Regions from separate parts of the Pseudoalteromonas sp. RWi3 genome, predicted to be linked through region 1. Evidence: predicted binding sites of a transcription regulator. Region 1 holds the regulator's gene; the other holds the start of a gene.
What was found. The regulator sigma-54, encoded in region 1, starts transcription at its own class of promoters, with help from an activator protein. The targets are predictions, from matches to a motif close to GTTGGCACGNNNNTNGNNT.
Positions count from the first base shown of each region.

Region 2: the regulator sigma-54 is predicted to act here: its motif matches at 1,722-1,740, upstream of ACFI4Z_RS15330 (EF-hand domain-containing protein).

Region 1 covers NZ_JBHNYL010000011.1:39,530-42,706, forward strand. Annotated here, with positions in the region: gene lptA (lipopolysaccharide transport periplasmic protein LptA) at 1-70, shown strand, start outside; gene lptB (LPS export ABC transporter ATP-binding protein) at 67-792, shown strand; gene ACFI4Z_RS13985 (RNA polymerase factor sigma-54) at 861-2,357, shown strand; gene hpf (ribosome hibernation promoting factor) at 2,387-2,674, shown strand; gene ptsN (PTS IIA-like nitrogen regulatory protein PtsN) at 2,679-3,131, shown strand; gene rapZ (RNase adapter RapZ) at 3,152-3,177, shown strand, end outside.
Region 2 covers NZ_JBHNYL010000014.1:23,278-26,454, forward strand. Annotated here, with positions in the region: gene ACFI4Z_RS15315 (energy-coupling factor ABC transporter permease) at 1-102, opposite strand, end outside; gene xthA (exodeoxyribonuclease III) at 106-912, opposite strand; gene ACFI4Z_RS15325 (exonuclease III) at 1,149-1,580, shown strand; gene ACFI4Z_RS15330 (EF-hand domain-containing protein) at 1,779-2,300, shown strand; gene scpB (SMC-Scp complex subunit ScpB) at 2,450-3,040, shown strand; gene rluB (23S rRNA pseudouridine(2605) synthase RluB) at 3,037-3,177, shown strand, end outside.

The DNA.
Region 1 (3,177 bases):
AGATGACCGCGTACATACTATTTTAGTGCCCATCGAAAATAAAAAAGCAAAGTCAAAAGGTCAGCCATGAGTACGTTAAAAGCTGAATTTTTAGCTAAAAGCTATAAAGGCCGCCAAGTTGTAAAGAGTGTGGGTTTAGAAGTAAGTGCAGGAAGCATTGTCGGTTTACTAGGCCCAAATGGTGCAGGTAAAACGACCACTTTTTATATGATTGTTGGTTTAGTACCGAGCGACAAAGGCAAAATAAGCATTGATGATAACGACATTACATTACTGCCTATGCATAGCCGTGCACGATTAGGTATTGGTTATTTACCGCAAGAGTCATCTATTTTTCGTAAATTAACGGTTTATCAAAACTTGATGGCGATATTAGAAACACGAAACGATTTAAATAAGCAAGGCCGAGAACAAGCTCTGGATGGCCTGCTGGATGAATTTAGCATACAACACATTCGCGATAGCCAAGGTATGGCGTTATCAGGTGGTGAACGCCGCCGAGTTGAAATTGCACGCGCATTAGCCGCAAACCCTAAATTTATTTTATTAGATGAGCCTTTTGCTGGTGTTGATCCAATTTCAGTGTTAGATATAAAGAAAATAATTGAACACCTTAAAAACCGAGGCATCGGGGTGTTGATTACAGATCATAATGTACGAGAAACCCTTGATGTTTGTGAAAAAGCCTACATTGTTTCTCATGGTGAGCTAATTGCTTCAGGCACTCCTGAACATGTGCTTGCCGACCAAACAGTACGCGATGTTTATCTGGGTGAGCAATTTAGGCTATAAACCAACGTTCAGCTAACTATCTGCTAAACTTAATTCTGATTACATAATAAAAGGATTGTTAAAGATAAATGAGGCAATCACTCCAGCTGCGCATGGGCCAGCAATTGACAATGACACCTCAGTTACAACAAGCTATTCGTTTGTTGCAACTCAGTACATTGGATCTACAACAAGAAATTCAGGAAGCACTCGACAGTAATCCTTTACTAGAAGTTGAGGAGCATGAATTTAGTGATGAAACTGCAGGCAAAAATGAGCAAAAACAAGACACTGATGAAGTAACAGTCAGTGCATCTGCTGATGAAACACCAAGTGAATACGAACAAGAAAGTAGTGAAGCACTCAGTAAAGAAACTGTCAGCGACGAAATGGCCATGGATGTAACATGGGATGAGTACATGAGCGCTGCGCCTTCTAGCTCATCAGGACCAATGCCTGAAGATGAGTCTATTTACCAAGGTGCTTCCACTGAAACGCTGCATGAATACATTATGTGGCAGCTACAATTAACGCCATTTAGCCCGACCGATGAAGCCATAGCCATTGCTATTGTTGAAGCGATTGATGAATCGGGTATTTTAACATTGAGCTGCGAAGACATTGTTGAAAGTTTAAACAAAGATAATAACGAAGAAGAAATAGAACTTGATGAAGTTCAAGCTGTTTTAAAACGCATCCAATTGTTTGATCCAATAGGGATTGCCGCACGCAGCTTACAAGAGTGTTTATGTATACAACTGAATCAATTCGACCCTGCAACGCCATGGCTTGCAGAGACTAAAATGATTTTAACCGAGCATATCGATCTTTTAGCAAGTCGTGACTATCGCACTTTGATGAAAAAGACTAAGCTTAAAGAAGATGAGCTAAAAGAAGTCATGACACTGATACACAGCTTGAACCCTAAGCCCGCAGATACTATTGTGCGCGAAGAGTCTGAGTATGTTATCCCTGATGTTTCAGTGAAAAAAGTTAAAGGGCGCTGGATGGTGGAATTAAATCCAGAAAGCATGCCTAAAATTAGAGTGAACAGCCAGTATGCCGCCATGTCTCGCTCAGTAAAATCGAGCAGTGACAGTCAGTTTATTCGTTCGCATCTGCAAGAAGCAAAATGGTTTATTAAAAGCTTAGAAAGCCGTAATGAAACATTACTCAAAGTAACTAATTGTATAGTGAAACAGCAGCAAGGTTTTTTTGAACACGGCCCCGAAGCTATGCGCCCGATGGTACTAAATGATGTAGCAGAAATGGTCGAGATGCATGAGTCAACTATCTCACGCGTAACAACTCAAAAGTATATGCATACACCACGTGGTATTTTTGAGTTGAAGTACTTTTTCTCTAGTCACGTAAGCACCGAAAATGGCGGGGAATGCTCTTCTACAGCTATCCGTGCATTGATCAAAAAGCTTATTAGCGCAGAAAACTCAGCGAAACCATTGAGTGATAGTAAAATTGCAGATATATTGGCTGAGCAAGGTATCAAAGTAGCTAGACGCACAATTGCAAAATATCGTGAGTCTCTAGCTATTCCACCGTCAAATCAAAGAAAGAGTTTGATTTAAGGCGTAAAAAACAAAGAAGGAAAATGCTTATGCAAATTAACTTAACTGGTCGCCACGTAGAAATTACCGATTCACTTAGAGACTATGTACACAATAAGTTTGCGAAGCTTGAAAGGCACTTTGATAGTATTAATAATGTACATGTGATTCTTGACGTAGAAAAATTAAGTCAAAAAGCAGAAGCCACAATACATGTTAGCGGTGCTGATTTATTTGCTTCAACTGAACATCAAGATATGTATGCTGCGATTGACGGACTGATTGATAAATTAGACCGCCAAGTAATAAAACACAAAGAGAAGCACGCTCGACACTAATACTATGAAATTAAGTTCACTTACTTCTGAGGACTGCAGTAAAGCTGCGGTCCTTTTTAATAGCAAAAAACGAATTCTAGAATTTATTAGCCAATTGGCTCATGAAAAGCTTCCTCACCTCACACAGCAAGAGATCCTTAACGCATTATTAAATCGGGAAAAGCTTGGTAGCACAGGCATAGGTCGAGGTATTGCTATACCACATGGTCGCATGAGTGGCGCACAATCTCCTCTAGCATTAATCTTAGTGAGTGAAACCCCCATTAACTTTGATGCAATTGATAATCGTCCTGTCGATATTTTTGTAGCACTGATCGTACCTGATGGAGATTGCCAACTTCATTTGAAGACGTTAGCAACAATTGCTGATAAACTTAACGATAAAGAGTTTTGTAAACAACTACGTAGCGCAAAAACAGATCAGGATTTGTATCAAGTTATTGTTGAGCATTCATAAGAAAGTGAAGGAGAGGTTACATGGAATTGATTATTATCAGTGGGCG
Region 2 (3,177 bases), on a different contig from region 1:
CTTATCAAAACTACACCAAACAATAACCCCAACCACAAGCCATAAAACTAACTGCGTATTCGTGCTAATAAGCGCTGTGAGTTCAGGGTTATTAAACATCATAAATTAACTAAAAGTTGACCAAATAGGTGCATGATCAGACGGTTTTTCTATGCCTCTTAATTCGTAGTCAATACCTGCATCAGTACAGCGCGCAGCTAATGCAGGGGTTGCAAGTACCACATCAATGCGTAAGCCTCGATTGTCATCGAACCCTTTAGAGCGGTAATCAAACCAAGAATATTGCTCACCTGTGTCAGGGTAAAGCTCACGGTAGGTATCTTTAAAGCCCCAATTCATTAATGTGGCTAGCCACTCACGTTCTATTGGTTGAAAAGAGCATTTGCCGGTTTTTAACCAACGTTTACGGTTTGGCTCGCCAATTCCAATGTCTAAATCGGTCGGAGAGATATTTATATCACCCATGACGATGACATCTTCCTCAGCGCTATGATTAGTATTAAGGTGATTCATAAGATCAGTGTAAAACTGGCGCTTATAAGGAAACTTAGTCTCGTGATTGATGTTGTCACCTTGAGGAAAGTATCCATTCATAACAGTTAGGTCGCGACCATTTTCTTGTGTGACGGTTACACTGATCATACGTTTTTGTGACTCTTCAGTGTCTGTAGCAAAACCTTTAAATACGGACTTAGGTTCATTTTTACACAGCATAGCCACACCGTAATGTGCTTTTTGACCATGGAAATAAACGTGATACCCCATTTTTTGAACATCTTCTAAAGGAAAAGCTTCATCATGCACTTTAATTTCTTGTAAGCCGATAATATCAGGTTGATGTTTATCAATGATTGCTTGTAGTTGATGCAAACGAGCACGAAGCCCGTTGATGTTAAAAGAAATGACTTTCATATGTTTGGCCTGAAAGAGTATGTGTTTTACTAAATTCTATCATCAAAATGAGCTTGATACATGTGCTTATTCATTACGTAAAGTTGGTTTAATGTTGTTCAAATGATGATTATTTATTAAACATTGTTAACCTTCCATTAAATAAAAAATTAAATGAATTATTCAATTGATTTGTGCTTTTCTGTATATATAATGCGCGAAACAAACCCGTTCAAACCATTTTATACAGGTCAGTCATGAAAAAACAACTTTTAGCTATTTTCGTTGCAACAGTATCATTCTCACAGGTTACTCAAGCAGCTGAATATTTTAGTGCAGATAAAAAAATTGAATCAAAGTTATGTTCAATCAGTGCAAATGAAGGTTTCTCTGCGGCCCGCAAAGTAGCTTCTAAGCACGGTATTTTTTTATCGCGCTATTCGCAAAGCATTTTGTGTAATGGTGAAGATATTCGTTCAATTGCTAAAAAAGTTGAGATGAAAAACCGCGACGTAAAAATGATTCAAGTATTTGCTGAAAATGACCAAACTGAAACGCAATTGTGTATTACAGCTGTTAAAAAAGGCCTTGAGCCAGTTAGGGCAAAAATCGGTAACTTAAACTCACTGCGTTGTAATGGTGAAGTGGTGACTGATTTTGTTAAGCGTTACCAAAACGCTGCTATCTAATAGCAAAATTTGATTAAGAAAGCGCTTATACAGCGCTTTTTTTGTGTGTGAAACTTTTACAGAAAAGCTGAAAAGTTTTTATGGTTTCTTCAGGTTTAAATTTCATTTTGTTTTATCTTGTTGATTTTTAAAAGTAAAGATTGTGGCTTGGTACTTGTATTAAATTAAGTGAATTTAATTTATTACAAGGAATCTCTTATGAAAAAGTTAACACTTGCATCTACTATTTTGGCTGCTCTTACCCTGAGTGCGTGTTCATCAAATGCATCAATGGACAAAATCAGTAGTGATTTTGGTAGTCTAGATAATGACAACGATGGATATATTTCAAAAGTAGAAGCCGACGATGATGATATTTGGTCACATTTCTCTAATATTGATACCAATATGGATGAGCAAATTAGTCGTGAGGAGTTCTCAACTTATACTCAGCTAAATACAGGTAAAGTAGCCACCGATAGTGAAGTGAGTGAATCAGCTTTCAAAGCAGAGATAGCAAAATTTGACCCAATTGAAAGTAATTTTTCATCATTAGATAACGACAGCAATGGCTTTATTTCTGTGGTTGAAGCAAATGACGATGACATCGCCAACCACTTTGGTTATATAGATGCAAATAAAGATAAGCGTGTGAGCAAAAGTGAGTTTATGAGCTACATTAGGGCACACGGTAGTGAAGTGGCTGAAGATGAAGCGCTTGAGATGTTGAAAAACAGTTAATTAAAATTTTTTTAATAAAACATAAAAATGCCAGCATAGTTGCTGGCATTTTTTTTGGGTTTTTAGATAATAATTTTTCCAACAATCGGTGTATTCTGTCATAATAAGTGGTTAATCAGTTCCGCGAACATTAATTAATGGTTTTATAGATGGCAACAAAACGAGTAAGTGATGAGCAGCTCATTGAGATCATTGAAGCAGCGATTTTTGTTGCGCCAAAACCATTAAATAAACGATACATTAAAGACACCGTATTAATTGATTTGAGTGTGTCTATGGCACGCGTAAATCAAGCAATAGAGCATATTCAAATACATTACCAAACACGTGGTATCCGTTTGGTTGAAGTCGCAAGTGGTTATCGTTTTCAAGCTTGTGAAAGTCTTGCACCTTGGTTAAGTAACTTATTCCAAGAGCGTGCTCCAAAATATTCACGTGCCTTATTAGAAACGCTGTCATTGATAGCTTATCGCCAGCCAATTACCCGTGGTGAGATAGAGCAAGTACGGGGTGTCGCTGTGGGTTCTGGTATAATGAAATCCCTGCTTGAAAGAGAGTGGGTACACGTCGTTGGTTATAAAGAAGTCCCAGGGAAACCAGCTCTTTATGCAACGACAAAACAATTTTTAGATTATTTTTCGTTAACTGGTCTTGATAACTTACCTGAACTGCCAAAGCAGCAAATAAGTAAGATTGATCAGTTATTGAGTGATCCTTCTGTGAGAGAACTATCCGAATGAGTATACAAGGTGAAAAGCTACAAAAAGTCCTCGCGAGAGCCGGTGTTGGTTCGCGTCGTGAAATGGAAAAGTACATTGACGCTAACCGTGTAAGTGTAAACGGTAAAGTGGCAAAGTTAGGCGATCGTGTTGAGGAA